Linked DNA regions of Filimonas lacunae. The protein of the gene in region 2 interacts with the protein of the main gene of each other region in a pairwise test. Links are inferred from orthologs where the notes say so. Each region holds a gene or a part of one and is shown on either strand. Other genes may lie near its edges.

What was found. The genes of interacting proteins can lie anywhere in the genome.
Region 1: the proteins of def (region 2) and FLA_RS25800 interact in binary tests that used the Escherichia coli proteins (3 or more experiments, as listed by UniProt). The link is inferred for Filimonas lacunae from one-to-one orthologs.

Annotation. Positions count from the first base shown.
Region 1 is NZ_AP017422.1:6,566,565-6,574,553, reverse strand. The notes cover bases 2,401-5,269. They hold FLA_RS25800 (aspartate-semialdehyde dehydrogenase), read left to right. Parts: upstream 2,401-3,274; coding sequence 3,275-4,264; downstream 4,265-5,269. Other genes in these bases: FLA_RS25790 (DUF2461 domain-containing protein), read right to left, coding at 4,708-5,269; FLA_RS25795 (MmcQ/YjbR family DNA-binding protein), read left to right, coding at 4,355-4,699; FLA_RS25805 (M13 family metallopeptidase), read left to right, coding at 2,401-3,006. Also shown: FLA_RS25810 (PfkB family carbohydrate kinase), read left to right, coding at 1-866; more of FLA_RS25805, read left to right, coding at 970-2,400; more of FLA_RS25790, read right to left, coding at 5,270-5,376; gliding motility-associated ABC transporter ATP-binding subunit GldA, read right to left, coding at 5,402-6,307; FLA_RS25780 (DUF6814 family protein), read right to left, coding at 6,325-6,540; FLA_RS25775 (MFS transporter), read right to left, coding at 6,562-7,989.
Region 2 is NZ_AP017422.1:5,525,855-5,533,786, reverse strand. What follows is about bases 91-2,902. They hold def (peptide deformylase), read left to right. Parts: upstream 91-1,113; coding sequence 1,114-1,692; downstream 1,693-2,902. Other genes in these bases: FLA_RS21840 (RluA family pseudouridine synthase), read right to left, coding at 2,621-2,902; FLA_RS21845 (hypothetical protein), read left to right, coding at 1,692-2,624; ruvX (Holliday junction resolvase RuvX), read left to right, coding at 662-1,075; FLA_RS21860 (UbiA-like polyprenyltransferase), read left to right, coding at 91-654. Outside these bases: more of FLA_RS21860, read left to right, coding at 1-90; more of FLA_RS21840, read right to left, coding at 2,903-3,685; lipoyl(octanoyl) transferase LipB, read left to right, coding at 3,721-4,404; FLA_RS21830 (hypothetical protein), read right to left, coding at 4,391-5,188; FLA_RS21825 (1-aminocyclopropane-1-carboxylate deaminase/D-cysteine desulfhydrase), read right to left, coding at 5,230-5,979; FLA_RS21820 (nucleotidyltransferase family protein), read left to right, coding at 6,201-7,100; FLA_RS21815 (S1C family serine protease), read right to left, coding at 7,203-7,932. UniProt on the Escherichia coli protein: Removes the formyl group from the N-terminal Met of newly synthesized proteins. Requires at least a dipeptide for an efficient rate of reaction. N-terminal L-methionine is a prerequisite for activity but the enzyme has broad specificity at other positions.

The sequences.
Region 1 (7,989 bases), 1.0 Mb from region 2 along the record:
CAGATAAAATTATTGGAGGATCAGCTACTTACGTTGCTTACGCAGCCAGCAACTTTGTACAGCCTATATACCAGGTTTCTATTGTAGGAAACGATTTTCCGCAAGCAGAAATGGATTCGCTTAAAAAGCGTGGTGTGGCACTGGAAGGTGTAGAAGTGGTGCCTGATAAAAAGTCTTTTTTCTGGAGCGGCCGTTACCATATGGATATGAACACCCGCGACTCACTGGTTACAGACCTGAACGTTCTGGCCGACTTTAATCCTATTATTCCTGAGAGCTACCAGAATGCTGAGTTTCTGATGCTGGGCAACCTGATGCCTAAGCTGCAGAAGTCGGTGATACAGCAGATGAAAAAACGTCCCAAGCTGATAGTACTGGATACTATGAACTTTTGGATGGACACTGCTATGGATGATTTGAAAGAGGTGTTAGGCATGGTGGATGTGTTGTTGATCAATGATAGCGAAGCACGCCAGTTATCTAATGAATTTTCATTAGTGAAAGCGGCGGCTAAAATACAGGCAATGGGCCCTCGTTACCTGATTATTAAAAAGGGGGAACATGGGGCGTTGCTATTCCACGAAAACAGCGTGTTTGTTGCACCTGCTTTACCACTGGAAGAAGTGTTTGACCCAACCGGAGCTGGTGATACGTTTGCCGGTGGTTTCATTGGCCATATTGCCAAAACCAAAGATGTATCGTTTGAAAACATGAAAACAGCTATTATAGTAGGTAGCGCCATGGCCAGCTTCTGTGTTGAAAAGTTTGGCACCCAGCGTTTAACCGAAATCAGCAAAGAAGATATTGATGCGCGCCTGGATGCTTTTGTGCAACTGGTGAATTTTGATATTGACCTGGTTGGATAATATCTGTATAGGTATTTATAACTAATAATTTTAATGATTAAATAAAAAAGACTTCCTGCATAGGAAGTTTTTTTATTTTTCCAAATAGTCTTAAAAATTGATAATGATGAAAAAATACATTTATGCATTATCTGCGGCGGGCCTGCTGGCAGCAGGATTAACCGCCTGTAGTAATGATAAAGGCAAAACGGAGCAACATTTTTTAGAAGTAGCTAATATAGATTCATCTGTACGCCCTGCTGATAACTTCTTTTTATATGTAAACGGCAGCTGGATAAAGAAGGCTGAAATACCGGCCACGGAAACGGGCGTAGGTTCTTTTACCGACCTGGATAAAAGCACCCGTGAGCATGTGAAGTCTATACTGGAAGAAGCCGCAAAAGGCACTTATGCCAAAGGTAGTGTAGAGCAACTGGTGGGCGACTTTTATGCCGCCGGTATGGATTCGGCCACTATTGAAAAAAGAGGATACGAGCCCGTGAAGCCCTTGTTACAACAAGTGGACAAATTAACAGATGCCGCTTCTATCATGGCTTTTGAAGCCAGTATGGAAAAAGATGGCTTCGGTTCTTTTTTACCTGCTTATGTAGGTCCTGATGAAAAGAATAGTAGTGTAAATACCATTGCCTTTTTTCAGGGTGGTTTAGGTTTGCCAGACAGGGATTATTATTTCAAACAAGATCCTGCTACCTTGAAAGTAGTAGCTGCTTATAAAAAACTGATCACCGATCTGTTTCAATTAACAGGAGTAGATTCTGTAACCGCTGCTAAAAACACAGAAACGGTATATGGTATTGAAAAGCAACTGGCAGCAGTGCATCGCACCAATGTGGAGTTAAGAGATCCACAAAGCAATTACCACCGTTTTGCTGTTGCACAATTGCAGGAGCAACAACCGGTTATTGGCTGGAAAAACTACTTAGGCCAACTGGGCATTAAAGCCGATTCGGTGAACGTGGGTCAGCCTGCTTATTATACCCTGGTGAACAGCCTGTTAAAAACAGTACCTGTTGAGCAATGGAAAGTATATCTTACTGCACACCTGTTACAATCTACTGCCGGTGCATTAAGCACTCCTTTTGTAAATGCTTCTTTTGCTTATACACAGGCATTAACCGGTGCTAAAAAAATAAAGCCACGTTGGGAAAGAATGTACCGCTCGGTAGATGGTAGCCTGGGCGAAGCTTTAGGCCAGTTATATGTAAAGAAATACTTTACAGAAGACGCTAAAAAGCGTATGCTGGAACTGGTGAACAACCTGGAAAAATCGTTCGACAACCGCATTGCACACCTGGACTGGATGAGCGACAGCACCAAGCAGGTAGCCAAAGACAAGCTGCATGGGTTTTTAAAGAAAATTGGTTTTCCTGATAAATGGAAAGACTATAGCAAAGTGGATGTAAGCAAAGACAAATACTTTGAAAACCTGGTGGCAGCAGCACGCAACGAGCATAACTTCCAGGTGGGTCAGGTGGGTAAGCCGGTAGATAAAACTTTATGGCAAATGACACCTCCTACTATCAATGCTTACTATAACCCTACTATCAACGAAATCGTATTTCCTGCCGGTATTCTGCAGTTTCCTTTCTTCGATCCTAATGCCGATGATGCTATCAACTATGGTGGCATAGGCATGGTAATAGGTCATGAAATGACACATGGCTTTGACGATCAGGGTTCGCAGTATGATAAAGATGGCAATATGAAAGACTGGTGGAATACCCAGGACAAACAAAAGTTCCAGGAAAAAGTGAAGCAGGTGATCAACCAGTATAACGGCTTTACGGTGCTGGACAGCGTGCATGTAAACGGTGCATTAACCACTGGCGAAAACATGGCTGACATTGGCGGTATTGCTATTGCATGGGATGCATTTAAAATGACGAAGCAAGGCCAGGATACTACTAAGATCGATGGCTTTACGCCTGCTCAACGCTTCTTTATGTCGTTTGCCCAAATCTGGCGCAGCAAGTATAAAGATGAAACAGTGTTACAGCGTATTAACACCGATCCGCATTCACCTGCTATGTGGCGTGTGCTGGGGCCGTTAATGAACTTTACGCCTTTCTATGAAACTTATAACGTAAAAGAGGGCGACAAAATGTACAAGCCGGAAAGTGAAAGAATTAAAATCTGGTAGCGCGTTTTTTGACTTTTTTTGAAAAAAAACTTGTGATTTTTGAATTTTCACTACTTTCGCTTCGTAATGATGCAAACAACGAAACAGATTAAACGTAACAAGAAACATTTTTCCAGCGGGGAAGGTGCCTAAACGTTTTGTGTGTATCGACAACATAACTGACAGCCTTCTCCGCACGGGGAAGGCTGTTTTTTTTACATCATATCATATTGAATAACCATTATTAACAACAAAAAGCCTCCTTGAAAGGAGGTTTCAGGAGGGTAACATGAAAGTAGCTGTAGTAGGCGCCACCGGTTTAGTAGGCACCAAAATGTTGCAGGTTTTAGCAGAACGTAATTTCCCGGTAACCGAACTGGTTCCAGTAGCCTCAGAAAGATCTGTAGGTAAAGAAGTTGAGTTTAAAGGAGTTAAGTACAAAATCGTAAGCATGGCCGACGGCATCGCCGCTAAGCCTGATGTAGCTATCTTTTCAGCAGGTGGCAGCACTTCCCTGGAGTGGGCTCCTAAATTTGCCGAAGCGGGTGTTACCGTTATCGATAACTCTTCTGCCTGGCGTATGGACCCTACCAAAAAACTGGTAGTGCCTGAAGTAAATGCCGATGCATTAACTGCCGAAGATAAAATCATTGCTAACCCTAACTGCAGCACTATTCAAATGGTGGTGGCCCTGAATCCGCTGCACAAAAAATATAACATCAAACGAGTGGTGGTAAGCACTTACCAGAGTGTAACCGGTACCGGTAAAAAAGCGGTAGACCAGCTGTTTAACGAAAGAAAAGGCGCCGAAACTGAAATGGCGTATAAATATCAGATTGACCTGAACGTAATTCCTCAGATTGATGTGTTCCTGGATAACGGTTACACCAAAGAGGAAATGAAAATGGTAAAAGAAACCAACAAAATTTTACGTGACGATTCTATCCGTGTAACGGCTACTACCGTTCGTATTCCTGTAGTAGGTGGCCATAGCGAAAGCGTAAACGTAGAGTTTAGCAACGACTTTGACCTGGAAGAAGTAAAAGAGATTTTACGCAATGCACCAGGTGTAGTATTGCAGGATGATACTACCAACCAGGTATACCCAATGCCACTGTGGGCGCACGAAAAAGATGAAGTGTTTGTAGGTCGTTTACGTCGTGATGAGTCGCAGCCTAACACCTTAAACATGTGGATTGTGAGCGATAACCTGCGTAAAGGTGCCGCTACCAATGCCGTGCAAATTGCAGAATACCTGCAGGGTAAAGGATTACTCTAGTTTTTATATAACAAAGCCATTAAGCAACAGCATTGCTTAATGGCTTTTGTCTTCGTTTGCTTCCCTTCCTGAACTATAAACAGCCATGTTATGAACATTGAACACCTGCGTAATTATGCGTTATCATTGCCGGATGTATCGGAAGAGTTTCCTTTTGGCAATGAAACACTGGTGTATAAAGTGAAGGGAAAAATATTTATGCTTTGCGGAATGGATAGTGAGCCTTTACAGTTTAATGTAAAGTGCGATCCTGATAAGGCATTGGAGCTGCGGGAGCAATACCCGGCCATCATACCGGGCTATCATATGAATAAGAAACACTGGAACACCGTTATTATAGATGGCAGCCTTTCCTTTGCGCTGGTAAAAGAAATGATCAGCGATTCGTACCAGCTGGTGTGGAAAAGCCTGCCTAAAAAACTGCGGGAAGGGTAGGTGTAAGGCTACTCCACCGAGCGGTTGATAAAATCCAGTAACGGCTGTATGGTTTCAAAAGCTTCTAATACTTTCTTTGGAAAGCCTTTGGATAAAAGGTCTTCGTCGTTTACAGGACAGCTGGCAATAAAGCTTTTAAATTTCAGGTATTCTATAGCCGGGTTATCTAATTCATAACCTTTGGGCGGACGGCTTAACTTTAAATCGTCTGCGTTTTCCAGTCCGTTATATACTTTAATAAACTTCTTGCTTTTTACTATGCCTTCAAACTCTTCCAGGCAATAGTCAATTTCCTGTCTTACCTTTTTTAAAGCATCCGGTTCGGGCATCCATAAGCCACCACCAATAAAACTGTTTCCTCCGGGTTCTACATGAATGTAATAACCAGCGTATACACTCTTTTTGCCGTCGCGTTTAAAGCTGGCACCAAAGTTTGATTTATAGGGCGCTTTGTCTTTACTAAAACGTACATCGCGGTTAATGCGAAAAACGCATTGCTTCGCTTCCAGCTCGGCTATGGTAGCATCTTTTTTACCGTGCTGTTCAATAATCTCTTTTACCAGTGCGGCAAAATCTCCTTTGGCTGCGTCATACTCTTTCCTATGTCCGTCAAACCACTCTTTCGCATTGTTCTTTTTCAGTCCTTTCAAAAACTGAAGCGTACTTGCCTGTAACATATAAACGGATTAAACGTGTTGCTAACTATTTGTCGCCTGTTAAGCTGCGAAACAACTCTTCCAGGTTGCCGCCTTCATTTTGTAACTGGGTAATATTCAGGTTTTCTTTCAGGGCCAGCTCCATCAGTTGCTTGCGGGCGGCATTGTTGTCGCTGGTTTGTAACTGCCAGGTGTGCGTGTTAATTTTATTCACGTTGTTCACAGCTGGTAATCTGCGCAGCCATTCATCTTCCAGGGCTTCTTCAAAAGAAACCTTTATAGCGTTGTTGTCGCCTTTTTGCAGGTCGGCCAGCGGGCTGTCGGCTACCAGTTGTCCTTTGTTAATAATGATAACACGACTACAAATAGCCTGCACCTCCTGTAAAATATGGGAAGAAAAGAGTACGGTTTTATGAATACCCTGCTCTTTGATTACGTTGCGTATTTCTACTATCTGGTTGGGATCTAAACCGCTGGTGGGTTCGTCCAGTATCAGCACCTCGGGGTCGTGTACCAGGGCAGCGGCCAGGCCTACACGTTGCTTGTAACCCTTAGACAGCTGCACTATTCTTTTTTTGCTTTCGAGGGTAAGCCCGGTAAGCGCAATCACTTCTTCTACCCGTTTTTTAGCATCGGGTACCTGGTGCACACCTGCCACAAAAGCCAGGTATTCGCGAATGTACATATCTGTATACAGTGCATTGGATTCGGGCAGGTAACCTATTTTACGCTTAATATTAATAGGGTTGTCCTTTACCACAATACCATTAACGGTTACATTGCCGCCATCGGGCTGCAGGTAGCCGGTAATCATTTTCATGGTAGTGCTTTTGCCTGCGCCATTGGGGCCTAAAAAGCCTACTATTTCACCTTTGCCCAGGGTAAACGAAATGTTGTTTACCGCTTTCTGTTCACCATATAATTTGGTCAGTTGTGTAACCGCTATTGACATGGTTCAAAGATAAGGCATCAGCTATCATATTCGCCTTTCAATGCATAGTACCCGAATATCATTAGCCCAACGGCTATAGGAGTAAAAATGGTGATGATAATGATCCAGGGCAGGTATACGTCCTGCACGGGGTTGGCGGCAATTTTGCGCCAGGCTTCCCATATGAGTAAAAAAATAGCCAGGGGACCGGCCAGCAGCCAGAAAATTCCTAAAATGCGTTTAACAAGATTCATATAGCAATGTTGTAGTGGTGGTTAATGCTTTTGGTGTTTAGTGCTTACATATAATGCGCCTATGATAAAACAGGCGGCGGCTATGCCAATAGGATACCATAAGCCGGCCAGCACATCGCCGGAAGGATTGGCGGGTGTTTTAGAATATTCATACATCAACGTGCCTATAAAAGGAACCAGTCCGCCAAACACTCCATTACCTATATGATAAGGCAGGCTCATGCTGGTATAACGTATATGTGTAGGAAACAGCTCTACCAGAAAGGCTGCTATTGGGCCATACACCATGGTAACAAACAGCACCAGCACAAAAATAAAACCTACCACGCGCGAGCCGTACATATGCCCCAGTAACATTGATTTTTTCACCTGTGGAATGGCCTTGTCACGCGAAGTGCCGGCGGCAAAAGTTTTCTTCTGCGTTTCGGTAAGCACACTGCCGTCGGTATAGGTATGCATGGTGCTTACTATTACAGCGCTATCGCCGGTGGACGCATCTATATGGGCAGTGGTTTGCGAAAGACGTTTACCGGCGATTTCTGTTTTATGGCTGGCATCGGCATAGCTATACAGGCTGGCAAAAATGGGGCGATAGCAGATCAACGCTATCAGCATACCTGCCAGCATAATCGTTTTGCGTCCTATTTTATCGCTCAATGCACCAAATACTACAAAAAATGGGGTGGCCAGCAACAGGGCTATGCCCATCCAGGTATTTACTTGGGTGGCATCGAGGTTACAGGTTTTGAGTAAAAAGGTTTGTGCATAAAACTGGCCGGTATACCATACTACACCCTGTCCCATAGTGGCGCCAAACAATGCCAGCAACACCATTTTCAGGTTGGCTTTATGGCCAAAGCTTTCTTTGAGGGGATTAGCAGATACTTTACCCTCGGCTTTCAGCTTTTCAAATAACGGCGATTCCTGCATTTTCAGACGTATAATAATAGACACGCCTACCAATGCTATGCTCAGTAAAAATGGAATACGCCAGCCCCAGTTATAAAAATCGTCTTTGCTTAATAATGTCTGACAGCCAAGTATTACCAGTAGCGATACAAACAGGCCAAGGGTTGCAGTGGTTTGTATCCAGCTGGTAAAATAGCCGCGCCTGTTTTCTGGTGCATGTTCTGCCACATAGGTAGCAGCGCCGCCATACTCGCCGCCCAGTGCCAGGCCTTGCAGTAAGCGTAGTAATAATATCACTACGGGTGCGGCCTTAAAGGTGGCGTACCCGGGAATAAGGCCTATGCAAAAAGTGCTGCCTCCCATAATTACCAAAGTAACCAGGAAGGTGTATTTACGCCCAACCAGGTCGCCCAGACGGCCAAACACCAATGCACCAAATGGCCGCACAATAAAACCGGCGGCAAAGGTGGCCAGGGTGCTTAAAAAGGCGGCAGTAGGATTACCAGAGGGAAAAAACTTTTCAGAAATAATAGTAGCCAG
Region 2 (7,932 bases):
GCTAAAAATCCGCGTACCGCCATTCGTGAAATACCCAAGGGCATTATTTCGGCCAACAGCGCTTTACGCTTTGTGATTTTAAACTGCGTGCTTTTTGTTATCGCTACTTTTTTTATCAATTCTATTTGTCTTTTCCTGTCGCCCATCGCTTTGTTTGTCATTCTTTTCTATAGCTATACCAAGCGTTTTACGCCTTTGTGCCACCTGGTGCTGGGGTTAGGCCTTTCGTTAGCGCCTATAGGAGCCTACCTGGCGGTAACAGGCCGTTTTGACCTGCTGCCTATTTTGTTTTCGTTCGCCGTTATTTTTTGGGTAAGTGGCTTTGATGTCATCTATGCCCTGCAGGATATTGATTTTGACCAGTCGCAGGAACTGTATTCTATACCCTCTGTATTGGGTAAGAAAAAGGCTTTGCGTGTTTCGGAGCTGTTGCATGTGTTAAGTGCAGCCTGCGTAATGGCAGCCGGTGTGTATGGTGGTTTTCATGTTATTTTCTGGGTGGGCATTGCGGTGTTTGTGGGGATGCTTATTTACCAGCATTCTATTGTAAAGCCGGATGATTTAAGTAAGGTGAATATTGCTTTTATGACTGCCAATGGTATTGCCAGCGTGGTGTTTGGCGTTTTGGTAATAGCTGATCTGTTGATTTTTTAAAACGTTTATGGCACGTATTATTTGTGTGGATTATGGTGGAAAGCGCACGGGGCTGGCAGTAACAGACCCGATGCAGATTATTGCCACCAGCCTTACTACGGTGGAAACCAAAGAACTTTTTCCGTTTCTGAAAAACTATTTTCAGCAGGAGCAGGTAGAACTGATACTGGTAGGAGAGCCTAAAAACTGGGACGAGAGCGATACACATGCCACCCCTTTGGTGAATGCTTTTGTGAAGCGGCTGGCGAAAGAATTTCCGGCTATGCCTGTGAAAATGGTGGATGAGCGGTATACTTCTAAAATGGCATCGCAGGCCATGGTGGAAATGGGAATGAAAAAGAAAGACCGCCAGAAAAAGGGCAATGTAGACCAGATTGCAGCAACTATTATGTTACAGGAGTATATGCGTAGTTTGCTGTAAGAGATTTTAAAAACACTAAAATTTGTTTAAGTTAGTATATGATTTTACCAATTGTAGCTTACGGTGCACCTGTTTTAAGAAAGGTGGCACAGGATATTACTCCGGAATACCCGGGTTTGGAGAAGCTGATCGCTGATATGTGGGAAACCATGTATGCCAGCAGTGGGGTAGGGCTGGCTGCTCCTCAAATTAACCGCGACATTCGTTTGTTTGTTGTAGATAGTGCGCAGATTTTTGAAAACCAGGAAGAAGATGAAAAGGGCGAATACCCGGACGAACCTGGTGTTAAAAAGGTGTTTATTAATGCGCATGTGATGGCTACAGATGGCAAGGACTGGCCTTATAATGAAGGTTGTTTAAGCATTCCTAAGATCAGGGAAGACGTAATGCGTGCGGAAAAAGTAACGCTTACTTACCAGGATGAAAACTGGAAAGAGTATACGGAAACCTTTAACGGCATTACTGCCCGGGTTATTTTGCATGAATATGACCATATTGAAGGCAAGTTGTTTATAGACTATCTGAAACCTTTAAAAAGAAAGATGTTACAGGGTAAACTGAATGACATTAGTAAGGGTAAAGTACGGGTAGACTATAAAATGACCTTTGCCAAATAATGCGGAGTTTTACCGCGATATTATTGTGTACCGTTGTATCCGGCCAGCTACTGGCGCAGGATACAACGGTTGTTTTTGAAAACACCACGCTGGCACTGCCGCCTGTTATTGTACGTAATAATATGGATTACAAAAGCCTGTTAGAGCGTATTAAGAACGATACCACTTTTTATAAAGCTTTCCGCAATCTTCGTATTGTGGAGTTCTCTGCCCTGAATGATATTACCATGCTGGATAAAAAGGGCGCTTCTATAGCCAGCTATTACAGCCGAACCAGGCAACACAGGGATAATGGTTGCCGCACTACCGAAGTACAGGAGTTAAAAACCACCGGTGATTTTTTAACCCCGGACAGTGGCTTTAACTACCTCACGGGTGAAATGTATGCCAGCCTGTTTTTAACCCGTGGCCGGGTATGTGGCGAAAACAATATTGTGCAGGGTACTGCTATTAGCACAGATGGTAAAAAGGGAATGGCCAAGCATAAAGAACAATTGAAAATGTTGTTTTTTAATCCAGGCAAGAAAATTCCGGGGATACCTTTTGTGGGCAATAAACTGGACCTGTATGACGACCGGGCGCATAAGTTATACAACTACCGGTTAGATTATACAGAGTATAAAGGACATTATGCCTATGTGTTTTCGGTAAAGCCTAAAGACGATTTGGGCACGTTTAAGAAGGATGATATTGTAGTAGATAATATGACCACCTGGTTTGATGCCACTACCATGGAGGTGCTGGCCCGCAACTACTCGCTCAGTTATAAAGCCGGTGTGTACGACTTTGATGTAAGCATGGAAGTGGAAATGACCCGGATAGGCGATTTGCTGGTGCCTGCCGTGCTGCGTTATTCCGGTAACTGGAATGTGATATTAAAAAAGCGGGAACGAGCCCGCTTTACTGCAACATTATTTGATTTTAAGAATTAGCCTTCCTGGTTAATCTGGCTGGCTTTGGCCTTTACATACGTACGCCATTTGTCCAGCACCTGTAAAATATCATCCGGTACAGGCGATTCAAAAAACATTTCCTTTTGAGTTACGGGGTGTATAAAGCCCAGTGTTTTAGCGTGCAGGGCACAGCGTGAACATATGTCAAAACAGTTATCTACAAACTGCTTGTATTTAGTATACACCGTTCCTTTCAATATTCTGTCGCCACCATATTCCCAGTCGTTAAACAGGGTATGGCCAATATGTTTCATATGCACCCGAATCTGGTGGGTACGGCCTGTTTCCAGCACACATTCCACCAGGGTGGTATAATGAAAACGTTCCAGCACTTTATAATGGGTAATGGCATGTTTGCCTACTTCGCCCTCGGGGTAGGCGGCAAACTGCTTTCTAAAGCGTTCGTGGCGTGCTATATGGGCTTCAATGGTACCTTCTTCCTGCTCTACATCGCCCCACACCAGTGCCACATATTTGCGCGAAACGGTATGGTTAAAGAATTGCTTGGCCAGGTGGGCAGCTGCTTCTGATGTTTTGGCTATTACCAATAAGCCGGTAGTGTTTTTATCAATCCGGTGCACCAGGCCATAACGTGGTAAATCTTCTTCTACCAGGCCGGGGTTTTGTTGCAACAGGTGATAAGCAATACCATTGAGCAGAGTGCCGGTGTAGTTGCCTACGCCAGGATGCACTACCATATTAGGTGGTTTGTTCACAACCATAATGGCATCATCCTCGTAAACAATGTTCAGCGGAATGTTCTCAGGTTTAACCTCTGTATAATCAGGGTTCACCAGGCTCATGAGCACTATTTCATCTCCGGGCCTTACTTTATAGTTATTCTTTTCCTGTTTGCCGTTTACCGTTAAAAAACCTGCTTCTATAGCATTCTGGATTTTATTACGGCTGGCACCTTCCAGTCGTATTTGAACCCATTTGTCAATGCGCATAGGTTCCTGTCCCTTATCAACGTGATACACTTTTCGCTCATACACCTCGTCGGGGGTTTCCTCCTGCGGTATGTCCAAATCTTCTGCCATGCCGCAAAAATAGGGGAAGTACGTACTTTTGCACTATGAAAGCCGTTTTTTTTGAAGACCTGGGCATGCGTTCTTACAAAGAAGTATGGGATTACCAGGAGGGATTATTGAAGGAAGGAGTAAGCAGGAAGTCCAGAGAGCCAAAAGAACAGGTGGAAAACCGGCTGATTTTTACGGAACACCCGCTGGTGTACACCCTGGGAAAGAGTGGCAAACCGGAGCATGTGCTGCTGCCGAAAGAGGGACTGGAGGAAAAAGGAATAGAATATTTTCACGCCAACAGGGGGGGAGATATCACTTTTCACGGCCCCGGCCAGCTGGTAGGGTATCCCATTTTAGACCTGGAGCAGTTTAAAACCGACTTAGGCTGGTATTTACGCAGCCTGGAAGAGGTATTTATTTTAACCATGGCCACTTATGGCCTGAAAGGGGAGCGTAGCGCCGGCGAAACAGGGGTGTGGATGGATGCAGATGTGAAGGGCAAAGAGCGTAAAATATGCGCCATGGGCATACGGTGCAGCCGGTGGGTAACCATGCACGGTTTTGCCTTTAATGTAAATACCAACCTGGATTACTTCAATTATATTATTCCCTGCGGTATACAGAATAAACAGGTTACTTCCCTGGAAAAAGAACTGGGCGGCCCGGTTCCGTTCGAGGAAGTAAAAGCAGAAGTAAAAAGAAACTTTGAAAAGGTTTTTGAAGCTAAAATTCTTTAGCGATATAGAATTTGTTGTGCTCCTTTAGTTTTCCATCTTCAAACAAGTCGAAAGAAAACCACCCGGCATGGATAAAGTCACTCTTGTCCAGTGTAAGCTGGGTGTCTTTTACCCGGTTAATGGTATACAGTACTTTGCCGTCGGCATCGTACATCACCACTTTGTAATGCTTTTGCATGGCATCGGGCAGGTGCATCATTACATATCCTTCTCTATTGGTGAAAATGTAAATGCTCGGGCGCCAGGTAGGAGGTTGTGGTATAAAAGGCTTAATAATAATTTCATCTTCGCCAACAGCAAAAAGGCTGTCTTTGGTTTTATACAGGATAGAATCTCTGAATTTTTTATACTGGGCAAACGGGATGCGCGTAATTACAGAATCACTCTTTTTAATAGTGAACAGGGTATTGGAGCTGGAGTCCAGCAAACCAGTACTAACAAAGCCGTCTGTAATTTTTTTAGAAGGTGTGAAAAAATAAGCTCCGCCTTGTAATACGTAGAATATACGATACCACATTTTAGGCGCAGGGGCCTTGGTATCTACAATACCGTTTTGTGGTAACTCGGGAGAAGGCGTGGAGAAAAAGGTTCGGAAGTTTTTTCCACTATCAAAAGAGCGTTGAACGTTCAGTTGAATGCAGGATTCGTAAGGGTTTACCCAACTGATGGATACCCTGTTCTGGCCTAAGTCTCTGATCGTAAATCCGGGTAAAGTATCCTGAGCCTGTAAAGTTGCTGCCACTGCTATCAAACAAACCAGTAAAATATAAATCTTTTTCAACATCCGAGTCCTGCAATTTGCACGCAAAGATAGGCCTGCGCGTGTTATGAAAATGGTAACGTACCTGTAGGTAACGAAAGGTTACCCTGTAATCCGCCGCTATGAATAAAAAGAACGTTACTACCCTGCGGGATAGTATGTGATTGTATCATTTGTTCCATAGCATAAAATGCTTTGCCTGTGTACACAATATCTAATGGTAACTGATATTGCTGCCAGCATTGTTTAATATAGTCAATTAATAGTGCAGGATGCTTGCCATACCCCCCAAAATGGTAAGCATGTTGTATGGTAAATTCAGCTGCTTCCTGCCCGGTGAGTAATTTTTTTACCTGTTGCTCCAATTCCATATTGCCTTTCATGGCGCTAATACCTATTACCTGCTGGCCTGCATGCGCTGCCCTTATTATACCGGCAAGCATGGTGCCTGTTCCCGTAGCGGCAACTATATGTGTATATTTTTCTATATGCGATGCCAGGTGCAGAATACTTTCTGCACCATGAGCGCCTTCTACACCATATCCTCCTTCATTTATCCAGTAGTATGCGGGATGTTGCTGTTGTATGGCTTCTTTGTTTTTGTAAGCTTCCCGGCTGATGTAACACAATTCCATGCCATAAGATTGCGCCGCTAAAAGTGTGTGGGAGAGCACTGCAGGCTTTTCTCCTCTTATAAAACCTTTACAGGGAATTTGTAACAGGTGGCAGGCGAAAGCGGCGGCTACAATGTGATTTGACCAGGCTCCGCCAAAGGTGGCTATAATTCTGGCATTATATTGGGTGGCCTCGTGCAAGTAATATTGGAGCTTAAACCATTTATTACCACTTATTATAGGGTGTATTAGATCTACTCGTAATACATCTACCATGCAATTATGGTGAGCAAAACCGACTGTGTTAACTGGTTGAGTAATAACCTGGTTAAAATCTAGGTAGTCTGCTGTAATGCTGTTAAATTTAATATTGGACACTTAAATCGTTTCAATTAGTTTCGCAAAGTTTAAAAAATAATCTTATGCAACCCACACTCGTGATACTGGCAGCTGGAATGGCCAGTCGTTATGGCAGCATGAAGCAAACAGAATCCTTCGGACCTGGAGGAGAAACCATTATGGATTATTCCATATATGACGCTATCCGCGCAGGTTTCCAAAAGGTAGTATTTATTATACGGGAGGATTTTGCTGACAACTTCAAAGCCATTTTTGAGCCTAAGCTGAAGGGTAAAATAGAGACAGCTTATGTGTACCAGAAGCTGGATGCTTTTACGGGTGACAGAGAAATACCTGCTGAAAGAACTAAACCCTGGGGAACCGGTCAAGCTATTTTATGTTTAAAAGGCACCGTGAATGAGCCATTTGCTGTAATTAACGCAGATGATTTTTATGGAGCTGACGCCTTTGTAAAAGCTTATGACTTTTTACTGAAAAAATGTAACAGTAAAGTATTTGCCGTAGTGGCTTACCGCCTGGTAAATACGTTAAGTGATAATGGTAGTGTTAGCCGTGGTGTATTATCCACCGGTAGCAACAACGAAATGCAAGGTGTTACCGAACATACCAAAGTGTTTAAAGAAGGCGATAAAATTGTGTTTGAAGAGGGCGACCGTAAAGGTGAGCTGACTTCCGATACACAGGTGAGCATGAACTTCTTTTGCTTTGGCCCTAATTTCATTGATTTATGTGAAAGCCTGTTTGGTAGCTTTTTGGATGCCAACCTGCAAAATCCTAAAGCTGAATTTTTAATGCCTTATGTGGCTGACCGTTTTATTAAGGATGGCCATGGTGTTATTGATGTAATTACAACAGACGCCAAATGGTTTGGTGTAACCTATAAAGAAGATGCACCGGTTGTGAAAGCCAGCATTGAAGCCCAGGTGAATTCAGGAGCTTATCCGCCTGCACTGTGGCCATAATGAGATAGAAAGATATTGTGTATAAAAAAGCCCCGTTATTAATAACGGGGCTTTTACATAGCTACCAGAGTAACTTAACTTTTCAAAACTTTTTCTGATGGCTTAGTTATATACGTTTACCAGGAACACGCAGTCTTCAATTTCAGCAATCTGCTGTTTGCGTTCTACTCCTTTTAAATTGGAGTTAACTGGTAACTTAATTCTTTTGGCGGTGGTGTCGGCCTTTTTCATTTCATCCAGCATTTGATAAATGCCTTTAGATTTGATAGCGAACACGGCACCTTCGGTTTGAGTTTGTCTTGAACTTAACACACCGATAATTTCCCCGTTTTTATTGAATACCGGGCCACCAGAGTTTCCTGGGTTGGCTGGTAAAGAAATCTGATAACGGTTGGTATCTCCTTCGTAACCGGTACGTGAGCTTAAATAGCCCATATTATATACAATGTCGTTACGTGGGTAACCTAAGGTAAATACTTCCTCGCCCAGTTCAGAACTATTTTTACGTATGCCATAAGGCAGGCGGGCAGCTGTAGTGAAATCTGAATCGTTGATTTTTAATACGGCCAGATCCTGTGCTGCATCAACATAAATAATGCTGGCGCTGTATTCTTTGCCTTTGTTTACCACCAATAAGCCTTTGGCGTCTTTAATAACGTGCGCATTGGTTAACAGGTAACCTTTTGAATCGAGTAAAAAGGCACTACCGCCACCTTTTAAGGTAACACCTTTGGGCAGTTTGCTTTCTACCTCATTTATTTTGCTATCCTGTTGCTGCTGGTTACGCTTAATCTGGTTTATTTCACGTATTAACAGCTTTAGTTCCGACTTG